Regions from separate parts of the Burkholderia sp. Ac-20353 genome, predicted to be linked through region 1. Evidence: predicted binding sites of a transcription regulator. Region 1 holds the regulator's gene; each other region holds the start of a gene.
The links. Region 1 encodes HrcA, which represses chaperone genes, less so after heat shock. Its sites were predicted from a motif close to TTAGCACTCNNNNNNNNNGAGTGCTAA; they were not measured.
Positions count from the first base shown of each region.

Region 2: G3N94_RS24120 (co-chaperone GroES) is a predicted target of HrcA. The motif match lies at 4,440-4,466, and genes of this name have one in related genera.
Region 3: groES (co-chaperone GroES) is a predicted target of HrcA. The motif match lies at 2,645-2,671, and genes of this name have one in related genera.

Region 1 is NZ_JAAGPL010000087.1:17,005-23,588, reverse strand. Features, by position in the region: gene G3N94_RS23430 (thioredoxin family protein) at 1-5, opposite strand, end outside; gene grpE (nucleotide exchange factor GrpE) at 16-561, opposite strand; gene G3N94_RS23420 (hypothetical protein) at 915-1,076, shown strand; gene G3N94_RS23415 (RNA-binding S4 domain-containing protein) at 1,048-1,455, opposite strand; gene hemH (ferrochelatase) at 1,460-2,524, opposite strand; gene hrcA (heat-inducible transcriptional repressor HrcA) at 2,690-3,712, opposite strand; gene G3N94_RS23400 (NAD kinase) at 3,840-4,748, shown strand; gene recN (DNA repair protein RecN) at 4,768-6,417, shown strand; gene glnE (bifunctional [glutamate--ammonia ligase]-adenylyl-L-tyrosine phosphorylase/[glutamate--ammonia-ligase] adenylyltransferase) at 6,426-6,584, opposite strand, start outside.
Region 2 is NZ_JAAGPL010000092.1:936-7,519, forward strand. Features, by position in the region: partial or broken gene G3N94_RS24095 (family 2A encapsulin nanocompartment cargo protein cysteine desulfurase) at 1-719, shown strand, start outside; gene G3N94_RS24100 (GNAT family N-acetyltransferase) at 797-1,249, opposite strand; gene G3N94_RS42565 (GNAT family N-acetyltransferase) at 1,390-2,301, shown strand; gene groL (chaperonin GroEL) at 2,469-4,109, opposite strand; gene G3N94_RS24120 (co-chaperone GroES) at 4,122-4,412, opposite strand; gene G3N94_RS24125 (alpha/beta fold hydrolase) at 4,621-5,904, opposite strand; gene G3N94_RS24130 (class II aldolase/adducin family protein) at 6,335-6,584, shown strand, end outside.
Region 3 is NZ_JAAGPL010000161.1:904-7,487, forward strand. Features, by position in the region: gene G3N94_RS30740 (hydroxymethylpyrimidine/phosphomethylpyrimidine kinase) at 1-493, shown strand, start outside; gene groL (chaperonin GroEL) at 591-2,231, opposite strand; gene groES (co-chaperone GroES) at 2,278-2,571, opposite strand; gene G3N94_RS30755 (class I SAM-dependent methyltransferase) at 3,236-4,318, opposite strand; gene G3N94_RS30760 (hypothetical protein) at 4,327-4,599, opposite strand; gene G3N94_RS30765 (glycosyltransferase) at 4,800-6,584, opposite strand, start outside.

The sequences.
Region 1 (6,584 bases):
GCCATTGCAGCGGCCTTACTTCGGTTGCGCGACGGTCACGAGCGCCGGACGCAGCACGCGGTCGGCAATCGTGTAGCCCTTCTGCAGCACGGCGACGACGGTGTTCGGTTCCTGGTCGGCCGGCACCATCGAGATCGCCTGGTGCTGATGCGGATCGAATTTTTCGCCGACCGGGTTGATCGCGACCACGCGGCCCTTCTCGAGCGCGTTCGTCAGCTGGCGCAGCGTCAGCTCGACGCCTTCGCGCACCTTCGCGAGATCGCCGGAGGTGTCGCCGACTGCCGCCTCGAGGCTGTCCAGCACTGGCAGCAGATGCTCGGCAAAGCTTTCGATTGCGAACTTGTGTGCCTTCGCGACGTCGTCCTGCGCACGGCGGCGCACGTTCTCGGTTTCGGCCTTCGCCCGCAGGAAGCTTTCCTGCAGCTCGGCGACCTTGGCTTGAGCCTCGGCGAGCGCCGCTTCGGCGGCAACGGCTGCCGGCGCGGCGCCTTGCGCTGCCTGCGTCTCGCTACCGATGTCTTCGGCCGATTGGGTAGCCGGGTTCTCTTGCGTGTTTTCCATGTCGCTGAAAGTCGATTAGAGGTTGAAGCCAAATCGGCAACCATCGGACGAAAGCCCGGCGGCACCGCACATTAGTGGTGCAGATAAGAACGAAAACAGCATTTTCAAGAGGGTTATTCGTGCGGATTCGCCAATGCCGCGAAACAAGCGCGCAGCCTGCCGGTGCACGGCCCGCACGCCCCGCCAATCGGGCGAAACGGCCTGTAACAACGCTTACCAGGCAAGTACTGGCTGGCCTCCGGGGGCTGCACTACACTGCATCTCAGGCGTCGGCGAAGCTCGTTTACCCTGACCTGTCCGCCGCCTGACAACCACCTGGCGCTGTTTTCACCCGTCTTCTCGAGGGGAGTACCGTGAAACTGACCTTTGCCATATCGGTGGTCGCGCTGGTACTCATTGCCGGCACCACCACCATCTGCCTGTCCGGGGCGGTCACCGACCGCACGACCGAATACGGAAGCGTGCAGGCGACGCTTGACCAGATGTTCAGTCCCCACCAGAAAATCTGTCGATGATGCGGCGGTCGCGTTTCGTCGGCCGGCCGTGCAGCTCGGCAGCCGGCTCGCGGTACGTCCGGCGCCGCTCCTGCTCGGCGAGCCGCGCGGCCCGGCTGGTTTCCGTCTCCGCATAAAGGGTCTGCGCGACGCTCGCCGGCCCGCGCAAGTCGCAGATGCCCAGCACGGCAATGTGCCAGACGATGCCTTCGATCGCAATCTCGACCTCGTCGCCGACCCGCACTTCCTTGGCCGGCTTCACCGGCGCGCCGCCGATCCGCACCCGGCCCTTTTCGACCGCGTCGGCCGCGAGCGTACGCGTCTTGAAGAACCGTGCGGCCCACAGCCACTTGTCGATGCGCAGCTTTGCGCCCGGTTCGGTGGAAATCCTGTAATTCATCGCTTCAGCCTACCGTTTCCGGCTGCGCCGCCTTGACCGGCCAGCCCTGCAGATTTTCCGCGACGATCTCGCCCAGCGCGCCGATCCACGCATGTGCGCCGTTCAGGCACGGAATGCGATGGAACGCCTGGCCGCCACCGGCGATGAATTCGTCGCGCACCTCCATCCCGATCTCCTCGATCGTCTCGAGACAGTCGGCCGTAAAGCCCGGGCAGAACACGTCCGCGCGCCGCACGCCGGCCGCGCCGAGCTCGCGCAGCGTCGGTGCGGTGTACGGCTGCAGCCATTCGGCCTTGCCGAAACGCGACTGGAAGGTCACGCGACATTCGATCGTCGACAGCCCGAGTGCGGCCATCAGCAGCGCGGCCGTCTGCTGGCACTGGTCGTGATACGGATCGCCGAGGTCGAGCGTGCGCTTCGGCACGCCGTGGAAGCTCAGTACGAGCTTGTCGCCGGCCGCGAAATCGGGCCGGCCATGCTGCGCCCAATACTGGCGCACCTGCTCGGCAAGCGCGTGGATATACGCCGGATGGTCGGCGTAATGGCGCACCGTGCGGATTTCCGGCTGGTTGCGCATGCGCGCGAGCGCGTCGAAGGCGGCGTCGAACGCCGTCGCAGTCGTCGACGCCGAGTATTGCGGATACATCGGCATCAGCAGCACCCGCTCGACGCCTGCGCGCTTCAGTTGCGAGAGCACCTGCGGGAGACTCGGGCTGCCGTAGCGCATCGCGTAGTCCACCAGCACGTGATAGCTGTTCGACGCGAGCAGGTGCCGCACGCCTTCGACCTGGCGCTCGGTGTGCACGCGCAGCGGCGAGCCCTCGGGCATCCAGACGGCCGCGTACTTCTTCGCGGACGCGCGGCCGCGCAGCGGCAGGATGAGCGTGCGCAGCAGAACCTGCCAGATCGCCTGCGGGATTTCGACGACGCGGGGATCGGACAGGAATTCGGCGAGATAGCGCCGGACCGCGCGCGGCGTCGGTGCGTCAGGTGTGCCGAGATTGATCAGCAGCACCGCGATGCGATGGGCGGCCGCGACGCTCGATGGCGGCTCAAGATCGAAGCGCATAAAAAGTACGTGCACGGGGCACGGAACCGGACGGCTTTCAATTATAGCGGGCCGTCCCGGACGCGGTGACTGGCCGTTCGGCCGATTGCGGCGCGCGGCGCGCCGCGGCACGATGGCGGGACGGGCTTTTGCCGGTGAAGGCTGGTGAAGGCTGGTGAAGGCTGACTATTGCTGGCTGAGCGTGAGCGACAGCAGCCGCGCGGTGATGTCGACGATCGGGATCACCCGGTTGTACGCCATGCGGGTCGGGCCGATCACGCCAAGCGTGCCGACGATCTTGCCGTTCACCTCGTAAGGCGCGGTGACGACGCTCATTTCCTCGATCGGCACGAGCGTCGATTCGCCGCCGATGAAGATCTGCACGCCCTGGGCGTGGCTCGACACGTCGAGCAATTGCAGGAGGCCGGTCTTTTGGTCGAACACGTCGAACAGCTTGCGCAGCCGCGCCATGTCGGACGACAGGTCCGCGACCTCGAGCAGGTTGCGCTCGCCGGAGATCAGCACGGTGTCCTCGGTGTCCGGCACCTCGGTGCTCGCGGTCACGGCTGCGTGCATCAGCGTGGTCATGTCGCCGCGCAGCTGGTCGATCTCGTCGCGCAGGCGGCGCCGCACCTCGTCGAACGACAGTCCGGCGAAATGCGCGTTGATGTAGTTCGATGCCTCGGTCAGCTGCGACGGCGAATAGTCGCGCGGGGTCGCGAGCATCCGGTTCTGCACATCGCCCTCGGGGGTGACGATGATCAGCAGGATGCGCTTGTCCGACAGGCGCATGAACTCGATCTGCTTGAACACGTGGCTGCGGCGCGGCGTCAGCACGACGCCCGCGAACTGCGACAGGTTCGACAGCACGCTCGCCGCGGCCGCGACCACCCTCTGCTGCGGCTCGCCGGCCTGCAGCGTGGTCTGCACCTGGCGGGCGACTGCGTCCGCGTCGATCGGCGCGTCGACCGTCAGCATCGTGTCGACGAACAGCCGATAGCCGCGCGGCGTCGGCACGCGGCCGGCCGACGTGTGCGGGCTCGAAACGAGGCCGAGCTCCTCCAGGTCGGACATCACGTTGCGGATCGTCGCCGGGCTCAGCTCGAGCCCGGAATAACGGGACAACGTGCGCGATCCGACCGGCTGACCGTCGGCGATATACCGTTCGATCAGGGTTTTCAGGAGGGTTCGTGCGCGAGGATCTAGCATGGTGGAAAATTTTAGCGCAACCGCGCGACTGCGGCGAGTGGCCGCGCCCGACATGCAATCGGGCCGGACGCGGCGCCCGGGGCCGCAAACGGTTCTTTTCGTCAACGAGCTATGGTGTAATGCCGCCATGAAAACCGGTAATCAGTTCCATACTGTCGCGCTCGTCGGCCGGAGCAACACGCCCGGCATCGCCGAGCCGCTCGCGACGCTGGCCGCCTGTATCGCGAAGCAGGGTTTCGAGGTCGTATTCGAAGCCGACACTGCGCGCGAGATCGGCATCGCTGGCTACCCGGCGCTCACCCCGGCCGAAATCGGGGCGCGTGCCGACGTGGCGGTCGTGCTCGGCGGCGACGGCACGATGCTCGGCATCGGCCGGCAGCTAGCGCCGTACAAGACGCCGCTGATCGGGATCAACCACGGGCGGCTCGGCTTCATCACGGACATCGCGGCGGCCGACATGCAGGCGCGCGTCCCCGTGATGCTGGCAGGCAAGTTCGAGCGCGAGGAGCGATCGCTGCTCGAGGCGCGGATCGTGCGCGACGGCGAGCCGATCTACCACGCACTCGCGTTCAACGACGTCGTCGTGAACCGCAGCGGCGTCTCCGGGATGGTCGAGCTGCGCGCGTCGGTCGACGGCCGGTTCATGTACAACCAGCGCTCGGACGGCCTGATCGTCGCGACGCCGACCGGCTCGACCGCGTATGCGCTGTCGTCGGCGGGGCCGATCCTGCACCCGCAGCTCCAGGGCATCGTGCTCGTGCCGATCGCGCCGCACGCGCTGTCGAACCGGCCGATCGTGCTGCCGGACGACACGAAGATTGCGATCCAGATCGTCAGCGGCCGCGACGTCAACGTGAACTTCGACATGCAGTCGTTCACCGCGCTCGAGCTGAACGACACGATCGAGGTGCGCCGCTCGAAGCACACGGTGCCGTTCCTGCATCCGATCGGCTACAGCTATTACGCGACGCTGCGCAAGAAGCTGCACTGGAACGAGCACGCATCACCCGAAGAAGACGACGACACGGCGTCCTGACGCACAACCGCCCGATACCATGCTCCGCCACCTCTCGATCCGCGACTTCGTCATCGTCGCCGCGCTCGACCTCGAATTCGACAGCGGCTTTACCGTCTTTTCCGGCGAAACCGGCGCCGGCAAATCGATCCTGATCGACGCGCTCGCGCTGGCGCTCGGCGAGCGCGCCGACGCGAGCGTCGTGCGCGCCGGCTGCAGCCGCGCCGACATCACCGCCGAATTCACGCCGCACGACCGCGTCGCGCGCTGGCTCGACGAGCACGCGTTCGACACCGAAGACGTCGTGATGCTGCGGCGCGTCATCGACGCAAACGGCCGTTCGCGCGCGTTCATCAACGGCACGAGCGCGACGCTCGCGCAGTTGCGCGAAGTCGGCGAGATGCTCGTCGACATCCACGGCCAGCACGCGCACCAGCTGCTGATGCGGCCGGACGCGCAGCGCGAGCTGTTCGACACGCACGCGGGGCTCGTCGCCGACGCCGCGAACGTCGCGCGCGCATGGCGCGTGTGGCGCGACGCAACCCAGGCGATCGACGCGGCGAAGGCGCACGAGCGCGAGCTGCAGCTCGAACGCGAGAAGCTCGCGTGGCAGCTCGCCGAGCTCGACAAGCTCGCGCCGCAACCCGGCGAATGGGACGAAGTGAGCAATGAACACAAGCGCCTGTCGCATTCGGCGAACCTGATCGATGGCGTGCAGGGCGCGCTCAACGCGCTGTCCGAAGCCGACGACGCGATGCTCGCGCAGCTCGGCGCGATCGTGTCGAAGCTGCGCAGCCTCGCCGACTACGATCCGGCGCTCGGCGACGCGCTCGCGTCGCTCGAGCCGGCCGAAATCCAGCTGCAGGAGGCCGTCTATTCGCTGTCGCACTATGCGCAGCGTCTCGACCTCGACCCGAACCGGCTCGCGCAGGTCGAAACGCGTCTCGACGCGCTGCATTCGACCGCCCGCAAGTTCCGCCTGCCGCCCGATACGCTGCACGAAGAGCACGCGGCGCGGCGCGCGCAGCTTGCCGCGCTCGATGCGGCCGCCGACCTCGGCGCGCTGGAAGCCGCGCAGGCCAAGGCATGGGACGCGTATGTCACCGACGCGAAGCGCCTGTCGAAGGCCCGCACGCAGGCCGCCAAGGCGCTCGGCACGGCAGTGACGGCCGGCATGCAGGAGCTGTCGATGGCGGGCGGCAGCTTCGACGTCACACTCGTTCCGCTCGCCGACGGCGGCCCGCACGGGCTCGAGCAGGTCGAGTTCCGCGTCGCCGGTCACCCGGGCGTGCCGCTGCGGCCGCTCGCGAAGGTCGCGTCGGGCGGCGAGCTCGCGCGGATCAGCCTCGCGCTCGCGGTCATCGCGAGCGCCGCGAGTCCGACGCCGACGCTGATCTTCGACGAAGTCGATACGGGAATCGGCGGCGGCGTCGCCGAGGTGGTCGGCCGCCTGCTGCATCAGCTCGGCCGCGACCGACAGGTGCTGTGCGTGACCCACCTGCCGCAGGTTGCGGCGCGCGGCGACCAGCACTACCAGGTCGCCAAGGGGGCGGACCACAACGGCGGCACCGTGTCGACGGTCGTCCCGCTCGACAAGGCGAGCCGTATCGAGGAAGTCGCGCGGATGCTCGGCGGCCTCGAGATCACCGCGACCACGCGCAAGCACGCGAAGGAAATGCTGGCGGCCTGACGGGCCGTTCAAACGCCCGTTTCAATCGCCCCGAACACCCGCTCCCAAAGCGCCGTCACCACCGCCCGCTCGTCGGCGACGAGCGCCGGATCGACCCGCGCCTTCTCCATCCCGTCGAGCCGCAGCTTGTGCTGCAGCTTCCGGTACTTGCGATACGCGGCGCCGAC
Region 2 (6,584 bases), on a different contig from region 1:
TCGTGTCCGTCACGCAGGTGTCGAACGCGCTCGGCACGGTCGTGCCGGTGAAGGAGATCGTCGAGCTTGCCCATCGCGCGGGCGCGAAGGCGCTCGTCGACGGCGCGCAGTCGATCTCGCACATGCGGGTCGACGTGCAGGCGCTCGATGCCGATTTCTTCGTGTTCTCGGGCCACAAGATCTACGGCCCGACGGGCATCGGCGTCGTCTACGGCAAGCGCGCGATCCTCGACGACATGCCGCCGTGGCAAGGCGGCGGCAACATGATCGCCGACGTCACGTTCGAGCGCACCGTGTTCCAGCCGCCGCCGAACCGTTTCGAGGCCGGCACCGGCAATATCGCGGACGCGGTGGGGCTCGGTGCGGCGCTCGATTACGTGAGCCGCGTCGGCATCGAGAACATCGCGCGCTACGAGCACGACCTGCTCGCGTATGCGACGAGCGTGCTCGCGCCGGTGCCGGGTGTGCGGCTCGTCGGCACCGCACGCGACAAGGCGAGCGTGCTGTCGTTCGTGCTGAAGGGCTACGAGACGGAGGAAGTCGGGCGCGCGCTGAACGAGGAGGGCATCGCGGTGCGCTCCGGGCATCACTGCGCGCAGCCGATCCTCCGGCGCTTCGGGCTCGAGGCGACCGTGCGGCCGTCGCTGGCGTTTTACAACACCTGCGATGAAGTCGATGCGCTGGTGCGCGTCGTGCGGAGGTTGGCGTCACGGCGTTGACGTCGCGCGGGAGCCGCTTGCGTATGCCGTCAACGGTGTTGCGCAAGCGGCTTGCCGCAGGAAGGGGTTTTCGATGGCTACGTTTCGCGCGGACCTTGCGACGCTCTGGCGTAGTAGATGTCCCACTCCGTTTCTTCGACCTTTCGGAAGCCGTGCTGCTGATAGAAGCGGTTTGAATCGCTGTCGCGCAGCGCGCCGACCTTGACCGGCAGCGATTGCGAATCGGCGTCGGCGAAGATCGCAGCGAGCACCGCCGAACCGATTCCCCGGCCCTGATGCGCGGGGACGATGTACAGGTGTTCAAGCGCCAGATGGTCACCGGCTGGCTTTGCTACAACGAAGCCCACGTTGACGCTATCGACCACGATGAACCGGCAGAAGGCCGGATCGAACGACGACAGGAACCGATCTCTCGCCCGCTGCGGATCGAAGCGGCCGATACGCTCCAGGCTTTCCTGCATGGCTGCGATACGCATCTGCACCAGTAAGTCGGCATCGTCGTGCGTCGTCGTTGCGAATGTCACGTTCATCAGTGTTTGGTCACGATTGAAGATGGCAGCATGGAATCTGTCATCGCGAAGTTGCGAGGTTAAAGTCGCTGGATATTGTAGTCTGCTCATTTCGCCATTAATATCGATTCCCCATCTAATTCCATACGGCGAATACCAGCATGACCGACGAAGCTATTTCCGCTACTTCGGTAGCGTACCCGGTTGAACAGCAACTGCACGCTTATAACGCACGAGATATCGACGCGTTCATGCAGTGGTGGGCGGAAGACTGCGAATATTATGAATTCCCGTCGCGGCTGCTTGCGCGAGGTGCGGACGAAATACGCGAGCGCCACGCCAAACGTTTCGAAGAATCGAATCTGTTCGGGCGACTGCTCCATCGCGCGGTCGTCGGAAACGTGGTCGTCGATCAGGAACGAGTCACGCGAACCTTTCCGGAAGGTACGGGGGAGGTGGACGTAGTCGCGATTTATGAAGTGTCGAACGGCAAGATCGCGAAAGCCTGGTTCAAGGTGGGTACGCCAGAATTACATAAAAATTCGACGGTCACTAATATGATACGCATTGCACACGTCGGTGACGCCGATCGCCTGGCTGAATTGAAGCGTGAAACGTTCCGCGAAACGTTTGTCGAGGGCTTCGGGATACCTTATGGCGCTGAGGATCTCGCGGCTTATGAAGCCGCAAGTTACTCGCCGGAAGTCGTCAGGGGCCAGCTGCTGGATCCGGAGCACCGAACCTGGGTGGTCGAGGCGAGTGATCAGTCGTTGGTTGGTTATGCGTTTGTCGGTCCGTGCAAATTGCCGCATCCCGAAGTGAAGAACGGAGACGGGGAGATTTGCCAGATTTACCTGCGTCGCAACGCGCAAGGTACCGGGGCCGGTCAGCGCCTGCTCGGTCTTGCAATCGACTTTCTTGCGGAGAACCGGCCCGGCCCGATCTGGCTCGGCGTATGGTCCGGTAACGAGAAGGCCATTGCATTCTATGAGCGGGCCGGGTTCAAGCGCGTCGGCGGTTATGAATTCAAGGTCGGAAGCTCGACCGATGCCGAGTTTATCTATCGTCGCTAACGTGTTCGATTGATCCATGCGCGCGGATCCGGCCACCTCGCATTGGCGTCGCTTGCCTGCGCGTTGAGACCACGGATAAAAAACAACGCGTGGCGATCTGAGTTGCCACGCGTTGCGTTTTCTCCGCAGCCTCCACCGTGCCGGTTATCCGGCACACGAGGCCATGTTCAGAAATCGAACCCCGGCCCACCCGCACCCGGCGCGCCGGGCGTCGCGGCCGGCGCCGGATCCTTCGGCGCTTCATGCACGGTCGCATCGGTCGTCAGCAGCAGCCCCGCGACCGACGCAGCGTTCTGTAGCGCGGTGCGCGTGACCTTGGTCGGATCGAGCACGCCAGATTCGACGAGGTCGCCGTATTCACCGGTCTGCGCGTTATACCCGAAGTTGCCCGAGCCTTCCGCGACCTTCGCGACGACCACGCTCGCTTCTTCGCCCGCGTTCGTGACGATCTGGCGCAGCGGTTCCTCGAGCGCGCGCAGCACGATCTTGACGCCCGCGTTCTGGTCGGCGTTTGCGCCGGTCAGCTCGCGGATCGCCTGCTTCACGCGGATCAGCGCGACACCGCCGCCCGGCACGATGCCTTCCTCGACGGCCGCGCGCGTTGCATGCAGCGCGTCGTCGACGCGATCCTTCTTCTCCTTGACCTCGATTTCCGTCGCACCGCCGACCTTGATCACCGCGACGCCGCCCGCGAGCTTCGCGACGCGTTCCTGCAGCTTCTCGCGATCGTAGTCCGACGTCGCGTCGCCGATCTGCACGCGAATCTGCTTCACGCGCGCCTCGATATTCGCCGCGTTGCCGGCGCCGTCGATCACCGTCGTGTTTTCCTTGCCGACCTCGATGCGCTTCGCCTGCCCGAGCTCCGCGAGCGTCGTCTTCTCGAGCGTCAGGCCCGTTTCCTCGGCGATCACCTGGCCGCCGGTCAGGATCGCGATGTCCTCGAGCAGTGCCTTGCGGCGGTCGCCGAAGCCCGGTGCCTTGACCGCGACGGTCTTCAGGATTCCTCGCAGGTTGTTCACGACGAGCGTCGCGAGCGCTTCGCCCTCGACGTCTTCCGCGATGATCAGCAGCGGCCGGCCGGACTTCGCGACCTGTTCGAGCACCGGCAGCAGGTCGCGGATGTTCGCGATCTTCTTGTCGTGCAGCAGGATGTACGGGTTCTCGATCTCGGCGATCTGTTTGTCCGCGTTGTTGATGAAGTACGGCGACAGATAGCCGCGATCGAACTGCAGCCCTTCGACGACGTCGAGTTCGTCGGCGAGCGACTTGCCGTCCTCGACGGTGATCACGCCTTCCTTGCCGACGCGGTCGATCGCCTCGGCGATGCGCTGGCCGATCGATTCCTCGCCGTTCGCGGAGATCGTCGCGACCTGCGCGATTTCCTTGCTCGTCGTGGTCGGCCTGCTGATCTTCTTCAGCTCTTCGACGGCCGCCGCGACGGCCTTGTCGATGCCGCGCTTCAGGTCGAGCGGGTTGAGCCCCGCGGCGACGTATTTCTGCCCTTCGCGGACGATCGCCTGCGCGAGCACGGTGGCTGTCGTCGTGCCGTCGCCGGCCGCGTCGCTCGTGCGCGACGCGACCTCCTTCACAAGCTGCGCGCCGATGTTCTGCAGCTTGTCGGCGAGCTCGATTTCCTTCGCAACCGACACGCCATCCTTCGTGACGACCGGCGCGCCGAAGCTGCGCTCGAGCACGACGTTGCGGCCTTTCGGCCCGAGCGTGACCTTTACCGCGTTCGCGAGAATGTTCACGCCTTCGGTCAGTTTCGCGCGGGCGACGTCGCTGAAGATGATGTCCTTTGCTGCCATGATTGCGCTCCGTTATTGATTGACGACGGCGACGATGTCTTCCTCGCGCAACACGAGAAGTTCATCGCCGTTCACCTTGACCGACTGGCCCGCGTACTTGCCGAACAGCACGCGCTCGCCGACCGTCAGGTCGGGCGCGATGCGCTGGCCGTCGGCGTCCCGGCGGCCAGGACCGACCGCGATCACTTCGCCCTGGTCGGGCTTTTCCGCGGCGCTGTCGGGAATCACGATGCCCGAAGCGGTGGTGGTTTCATGGTCGAGTCGCTTCACGATGACCCGATCGTGCAAGGGGCGTAGGCTCATCTGTCCGTCCTGTTCTGTCGAGATTGGTTGGCACTCTTTATCAGAGAGTGCTGACGAGTATAAAAACGGACGCCGGTGCGATCCAATAACGGATTCCGAAAAGCATTTGCGTGCGGGCGCTTTGGACGCGCGTACGGCAGCGAAACAGCAAAGTGCTCGATTCCGGGAAAGCATTTGCGCCGTCGTGCAAAGCGCGTGCGTCCGGCGGCTATTGCGTCGCAGCCTGCTGTGGCGACGGCGTGCAGATCGCCCGGATCTTCTCGCCCGCGAGCACGCGTTTCACGAACGGGATCGAATCGGCAAGCGACGCGTTGACGGTGCCGTTGTGTTCCCGGCCCGCGTAGAGGTGCGCCTCGACCGTCGTGCCGGCCGCGCACGCATCTTTCGCGAGCGCGAGTTCGAGCGGCGCGAGCCCGTCGTCCGCACCCGCGCCGATGAACACGGGCGTGTCGATCTTCAGCGTCGGGTACTTCAGGTATTCGTCCCACCACGCCTTCAGCCGCGCGTCGCCGCCGGGTTTCACGGTGTTCGCGTGCGTGAGGTGCGCGAGCGCCGCGTCGTCCTCGAGCGACGCGAGGCAACTGACGCGCGCCTGTTCGAGAATCGGCAGCGCGGTGTCGGTCAGCACTTCATCCGCGCGCAGCGTCGGATCGATCTGCTGCGCGGACAGCACCGAATAGAACTGGTAAGCGAGCGTCGGATCGACGCGGTTCGGCTCGCGCCGATACGCGGTTTCGAACTTCGGCAGCGACGCGAGCGTCGCGCGTGGCGCGTTGTAGATCACGCCGGTCGCCACCGTCGCGCGGATCGCGAGGTCGGGTGCATAGCCGGGCGCGTATCCTGCCGCCGCGACGACCGCGGAGCCGCCTTGCGACTGGCCGACCAGCACGACTTCGTTCGCGAGGTCGGGCTCGGCATGAAGCACCGCGCGCGCACTGTCGAGCAGCGTGTAGCTGTTCGAGCGGTTGTTGAGTTGCGGATTCGGTCCTGGCGTGCCGAGCCCCTGATAGTCGGTCGCGACGACTGCGAAGCCCTGTTGCAGCCATGCGTTCAGGTAGCGCACGTCGCGATACGAGCGGCCGAACCACGACGGTGCGCAGATGTCGGCCATCCCGAACGTGCCGTGCGCCCATGCGACGATCGGCCAGCCGCCGGCGGGCGGCGTGCCGCGCGGCACGAACAGCGCGCCCGACACGGCGATCGGCGTGCGGCCGCCAACGCCGTCGGTCGACGAATACAGGATGCGAAGCTGCCGCGCGGCGCTCGCGAGACCGAGCGTCGCGGGCAGCGGCTCGGAGCGCAGCAGCACGCCGGGCGTGGCGGGAATGTCCCGGTCCCATGTGTAGAACGCGGATACGCGGCCGTCGCCTTGCAGTGGATCGGGTGCCGGCACGCGGGCGGCAGACGCCGCGAGCGAAGGGACGGACGACGCGGCGAGCGCCGAAACCAGCAGTGTGCGCGCGGCGACGCCGCGCAGATGCAAGAGTGTCATGGTCGGGTGGATGTGAATGAAGTCGGAACGGGATGCGACGCGCGCAGCGCTAAATGGGCCGCATGAGGCCGCACGAGGCCGCACGAGGGCCGCATGAGGACCGCGCGACGCGAGCGGGTTGCGATGCAAGATTCGAACCAGCGAGTTGCGCTGTGCATCGCCGTCGGTACTGCCGGCTCGTGATGCGATTCGCGTTGCCGTCACCGGTTTGCGAACTGTGTTGCACGCAGCAAAGCGGGTCACGCGCTGCTGCTCCTGCAGCAGGTTCACGCGCACGATTCGCATGACGCCTGGCATCGGCCGCATGCCCGCATCGGACAGACAGCGATCCACGCGTATGCACGTCGCTGGCACGATTGCTGCTGATCCCGTCACGGCAGGCCGCCATCCGGCGGCACGATTCGTTCAACCGGAAAAGGACTCCACATCCATGTCAGTCACTCAAGCCATCGACAGCGGCGAACTCGTGGCGTTCGTCGAAAGCGCGGCGCGCGAATTCGCGCAGGCTGCGCGCGTGCTCAATGAAACGCGCACGCTGTCCGCGACCAACACGTTCCAGGCATTCCAGCGTGTGCCTGGCACGGAGCTCGTCGTCGCGCTGTCGGCGCCGAGTCCGTGGGCCGCGTCGCAGGAGATCCAGCCCGTCGTCGTGACGCTCGACGGCGACGTGCTGCACGGCG
Region 3 (6,584 bases), on a different contig from region 1:
CGAATCGATCGCCGACCTGCTCGCCCCGCAGACGACGCTGCTCGTCGCCGACTACGCGACGCTGATCGCGCTCGCGCAACCGGACGGCGACGCGGAAGCGCCGAACCTCGACGCCGCGCTGTCGCATCTGCTGTCGCAGGGCTGCGAATACATCCTCGCGTCCGAAGCCGGTTCGCACCGCCTCGTCAATACGCTGTACGGCGAGGAAGGCCAGATTCGCGAGGACATGTGGGACCGCCCGCCGCATCGGCTGATGGGCCTCACCGATACGCTCGGTGCGGCGATCGCCGCGCTGCTCGCGAACGGGCAGGAGCCGCCCGAAGCGGTGCGCGAGGCGCAGGAATACCTGTTCCAGGCCGTGCGCGACGCGTTCCGGCCGGGCATGGGCGCTTACCTGCCGGATCGCTTCTTCTGGGCGCGCAGCAACGACGACGACGCGTCGCCGCCTGCCGCAACGCCGGACCTGCTGCCGAGGACGTCGCACCGGCATTGAGAAATGAAGAAATAAAAAAAGACCCGCATCGCTGCGGGTCTTTTTTTGGCTGGAACGCGCGTCGCCGCGCGTTCCGGACACCATCGACCGAAGTCGATTACATGTCCATGCCCATGCCGCCCATGCCGCCCGGCATGCCGCCCGCCATCGGAGCGTCTTCCTTCGGCAGTTCTGCGACAGCTGCGTCCGTCGTCAGCAGCAGGCCTGCGACCGAAGCTGCGTTCTGCAGTGCGGTGCGCGTGACCTTGGTCGGGTCGACAACACCAGCCTCGACCATGTCGACGTACTCGCCCGTCGCTGCGTTGTAGCCGTAGTTGCCCTGGCCTGCAGCAACTGCCGCCACCACGACGCTCGCTTCTTCGCCGCCGTTCGTGACGATCTGGCGCAGCGGCTCTTCCATTGCGCGCAGCACGATCTTGATGCCGGCGTTCTGGTCGGCGTTGACGCCGGTCAGGCCTGCGATCGCGGTGCGAGCGCGGATCAGCGCGACGCCGCCGCCAGCCACGATGCCTTCTTCCACAGCCGCGCGCGTTGCGTGCAGTGCGTCTTCGACACGTGCCTTCTTTTCCTTCATTTCGACTTCGGTCGCAGCGCCGACCTTGATCACTGCCACACCGCCGGCCAGCTTGGCCACGCGCTCTTGCAGCTTTTCACGGTCGTAGTCCGACGTCGCTTCTTCGATCTGCGTGCGCACTTGCTTCACGCGCGCTTCGATGTTCACGGCTTCGCCTGCGCCGTCGATGATCGTCGTGTTTTCCTTGCCCACTTCGATGCGCTTCGCCTGGCCCAGTTCGGCCAGCGTTGCCTTCTCGAGCGTCAGGCCGGTTTCTTCCGCGACGACCTGACCGCCGGTCAGGATCGCGATGTCTTCCAGCATCGCCTTGCGACGATCGCCGAAGCCCGGCGCCTTGACCGCAACGGTCTTCAGGATGCCGCGGATGTTGTTGACGACCAGCGTTGCGAGCGCTTCGCCTTCGACGTCTTCAGCGATGATCAGCAGCGGACGGCCAGCCTTTGCGACTTGCTCGAGCACCGGCAGCAGATCGCGGATGTTCGACACCTTCTTGTCGTGCAGCAGCACGAACGGGTTGTCGAGGACGGCGACTTGCTTGTCCGGGTTGTTGATGAAGTACGGCGACAGGTAGCCGCGGTCGAATTGCATGCCTTCGACGACGTCCAGCTCGTCGGCCAGCGACTTGCCGTCTTCGACGGTGATCACGCCTTCCTTGCCGACCTTGTCCATCGCTTCAGCGATGCGATCGCCGATCGACGTGTCGCTGTTCGCCGAGATCGAACCGACTTGAGCGATTTCCTTGTTCGTCGTGCACGGCTTGCTGATCTTCTTCAGCTCTTCGACAGCCGCTGCGACTGCCTTGTCGATGCCGCGCTTCAGGTCCATCGGGTTCATGCCCGATGCGACGTACTTCATGCCTTCGCGGACGATCGATTGCGCGAGGACGGTTGCCGTCGTCGTGCCGTCGCCTGCGTTGTCGCTGGTCTTGGAAGCGACTTCCTTGACCATTTGCGCGCCCATGTTCTGGAGCTTGTCCTTCAGCTCGATTTCCTTCGCGACCGACACACCGTCCTTGGTGACCGTCGGGCCGCCGAAGCTGCGCTCGAGCACGACGTTGCGGCCCTTCGGACCCAGCGTGACCTTCACTGCGTTGGCGAGAATGTTCACGCCTTCGACCATCTTCGCGCGGGCGGAATCGCCGAATACGACGTCTTTAGCTGCCATCTTCTAACTCCTTGGATTCTTGGGAATATGTACCGTTATGGGACGCTTACTTGGCGTTGACCACGGCCATGATGTCTTCTTCGCGCATCACCAGCAGTTCCTGGCCGTCGACCTTGACGGTCTGGCCAGCGTACTTGCCGAACAGCACGCGATCGCCGACCTTCACGTCGAGCGCGATCGGCGCGCCCTTGTCGTCGCGCTTGCCCGGGCCGATGGCCAGGACTTCGCCTTGATCCGGCTTCTCAGCGGCTGCGTCGGGGATCACGATGCCCGATGCCGTCTTGGTTTCCTGATCCAGGCGCTTGACGATCACGCGATCGTGCAAAGGACGAAGGTTCATATCCACTCCTCTCTTGACTGAGATTGAAGAACACTTTGGGAATCTGCCCGGCGGTTCGCCCGGCAGAGAATTGTTAGCACTCTCGTGCAGCGAGTGCTAATTATATGGACGCGTTTTGACAAATTCAAGAAGGGGCCGGCGACGCCGATATCACGGGACGTCCGGCGCGAGTTCGCCCGGACGGGCGGCAGGTGCAGGCAAAATTTTCAGTGCAAAATCAATAGCTTATAAAAATCCACCGAAGCATGGACAGGCCGCGGCCCGCCACGACGGGATAACGAAAGACAGAAAAACGGGCGCCGGGTTCCACCTAGGGAAATCGCGCATTCGGGTGGAAAATTTCGGGAATCGCGCGATCGTCGCGCGTCGGCGGAGGACGGTTCGTGTCGCGCACGGGGTTCCATCCCATTTCAGGTGCACGCCGCCGGCATCGACGCGCGCGGCACGGTCCGCGAAGCGGTTTCGCGGACCGACGGCGGCACACCGCCCCGTTGCGAGGCGGCGGTGCAGTGAGAAAGGTTCTTCATGGCTGGGCGAAGAACCGACAGGAAGCCGTGTCTGCGCGATCGCCGGTTCGAAGGGCGGACCGGAGCCGGCGATGGGCGGATGCATGGCATCCATCGACGGCCTGTCGCAGGTCAGCTTCGGCTTCTGACAACCGACGCTAGGCCGATTTCGTGAACAGCACCATGCCTTCGATGAGCGAGTCCTCCTTGCAATCGTCGGACATCGACTCGTCGAGCATGCGAATGATGTTCCATGCCCACTCCGGCAGCGCGCCCTTGTCCAGCGACAGGCCAAGCGACAGCAACATGGCCATCTGGTTTTCGAACAGCTTCTCCGGACTATGCAGAGACCGGATCTCCAACGGCCCCAGGTCGGCCGCAAAGCTTTCGAGCAGATAGGCACGCGTGAACATCCACTTGTCGTCGAGATGCTTGAAGTATTCCGCGTTCTTGTCGCGCCCGATGCGCGACTTTCTGTCGTGGACGATATTGCGCATGAACTCGCGGACGCCATCGGCGATTTGCTGGCTTCGGCTATCGGCCAGAATGATGCCCATCGCCGCAGACAGGATCACGTTGCCGTTCTCGAAGGGTTCCATGAAGATCGCATGGCCACCCGGCTTCAGCACGCGGGCGACGTGCCTGAACATCAGGTCGGGGCGATACAGGTGATGCGCGATCGCATAGCCCACCACGAGGTCGACCGACGAGTCATGGAAGTCGAGTTGCTCGGCGTTCAGTTGCAGCACGTCGACCTTGCACTTGCAGTTGATGTCGACCAGGCCCTGCCTCAACAAGGCAAGCATCTCCATCGAAAGATCTGAGCAGATGATGCGGACGTTCGACAAATGGCCAAAGATCCGGATCAGTGAAAACACCGATCCGCCCGCTCCGGAGCCGACATCGAGAATGACGAAATCGTCCGCGCCGCAAGGCTCGCGGACGTTCACCGCGTTCAAGGCCTGCTGGATGACACCGTCGCAGTGATCCGAGTTGTAATGCGTCCTGACGTACTCCTGCGCCCGGCTCTTGAACTGTTCCGTCATATACGAATCGACGAAACCGCTGTCGTAGCCCGGTGTCAGCACGCCGAACCGCTCAACCAGCGCTCCGCGGAAGATCCCTTCCAAATTGCTCATGTCGACAGCCCTCTTTTTGGCCTTGAGACTCGTGCCTGGAGAAACGCCGGAATTGGCGCTCTCGCAGATGACTTCAGGTCCGCCTAGCGGTATGTGACGCATTCGTACTTTCAGACAGGCGCATCCACATCATGCTTGAAGGCACCGAATCGCCCGTCCGTCTCGACCACGTGTTCGAGTTTGTGGCTCTCATGCAGGCCCGGCGACGGCACCCCTTTCAATAAACCGTCCGCATGACGCAGGCCGCAGGCCGCAGGCCGCAAAATCCATGTTAATCGCCAAATATGAAATCCCCGACAATCCCCGGCAATATAACGCGCCATGAAAATCGGCGACTCCTGATTCGCGTGTCGCCGATAGTCGGACGCATTGGCAAATTTCATTGCACCGCACGTCATGCGGCGCCCATTCCGCCATGCGCATGATCGATGCACCAATAAAAAAAGGTTCTTCACGGATGAGCGTGAAGAACCCTCGAGTAGCCACGTCTGCGCCGTCGCAAGTTCAAGCGGCGAATCGACGCCGACGCTGCGGCGGACGCATGCAATCCACGGGCGGCCGGTTGCCGCCCTGGCTTTTTCCCCTACCTGGACATGACCATTTCCATGAATGGCGTGGGTGCGTCGAATTTCAGCCCGAACCACTTCCGGTTGACGAACTCGTAGACGTACACCGGCGTCTTCGATTTTGCGAACACGCGCACGCCCCAGGTCTCGCCCGGCTTGATCTCGATGCTTTCGAAATCGAGTCGCACCGGCTTCGTCAGATCCAGCTTCTGAAGGTCGACGACGATGTGGCCCCTGATGTAGTTCTCCGGCGAAACAAGCTCGACACCGAACTGGCCCTGCTTGACGAAATCGACCGTCAGCGCGAAGCACAGTGCCGACAACTTGCCGGACGGGAGCGTGACGCGGTATTCGTGGAACGGCGTGTCGTGAAGCGAATCGCTCAATTCGAGCGAAGAGCCGCTCCGCCGCCAGCCCTGCTGTTCGCTGAACGCCTTCAGGCGCGCGAACTGCGGGGAGATCATGCTCCACAGGTTGCCCGGTGCCGCGAAGATCCGGTGACGCCACGAGTAGCGGCGGATCCGCCGGAAAGTGGCCAGTTCGCACGCCTGCTCGATGGCGGGTGTAAACGACACGTCTCCTCCGGCCACACCCGTTCGCTGCCGGGACCAGGACGCCAGCTTGTGCAGGCGATCGGCCTGGATTTCCCACGGCACTTCACTGCCGTGCTTCTCGAGAATGGCCTGAAGGACGGCCGCGTTTTCCTTGCCGGAGAAATGAGCCGCACAGTACGCCGCGTTGTTCTCGCCGATCCGCTGGAGGCCGGCGCGATCATCCACGGCACCGACGAGCGCGTGATACCACGACGCCGACTTGCCGGAGTCGTGCACGAACACCGCATTCCCGCATTCGACGATCTGGTCGTACGGTTGCGTATCGGGCAGCACGGGGACCGCGTTCATGATCAGCGCGGACAAGAGCGGGTGCAGCGTCTTGTAGGCGTTGTTGATCGTCGAGCTCGGCGCATGCAGCAGCAGGTCCGGCGAGTACCGCGCGAAGCGGCGCATCGCGTAATGGTAGTCAGTCTCGAACGGCAGCAAGGTCACGCGCAAGGAAGCTGGAAGGTCGTCGAGCAGCTTCCTGTATTCGTCCTCGCCCGGCTCCGGCGCGACGAGGTGAATGCTCCGACCTTCGTTCGCCAGCTTTCGAAGCGCCGGGAAAACGACTTCCCAAAGTCCCTTGGCACGGTGCGAGCCGGTCGCGCAGGCGATCACGAGCTCGCCATCGGCCTTCTCGTTGCTGTAATCGACCGGCAGCGCGCGCTGATCGTAGAAGGACACGGGGAAGCGATACAGCCGGTCATGCAGCAGTTGCTCCTCGAAGTATTCGACGAGCTTCGTGCTGGACAACAGGATCCCGTCGAACAGGGACAGATCCTTCCGGTATTGGTCGAGGCGATAGTCCTCGTTGCCATGCGAGAGCTCGCCCGCCTCGGCAAGCAGCGGAAGATTGTCGTCCAGGAAGTAGTACGACGGCACTTTCATGGCGCGCGCCGCATCGATCCATGCGCCGAAATAGGCGATGTGCCGGACGAAAATCACGCAGCTGGCGCGCGCGAGTTCCTCGACGCCGTAGCCCGTGCTCGGCGAAATGATGCGGACGCGCTTGGCGACTTCCGGCGGCAGCGCGTTGAAGTACAGGTACGTCGACGCGTCGTAGTGCAGATTGACGACGAGGATGTAGCCGTCGCCGCGCTGCGCGTCGCTCCAGGGCGCGACGGGCCAGCCGCGACCGTTCGCGTGCTTGACCGCGAGCGACCGAGCCACGGATTGCGTGCTGGCACCATGCACCGGGTCGGGTTC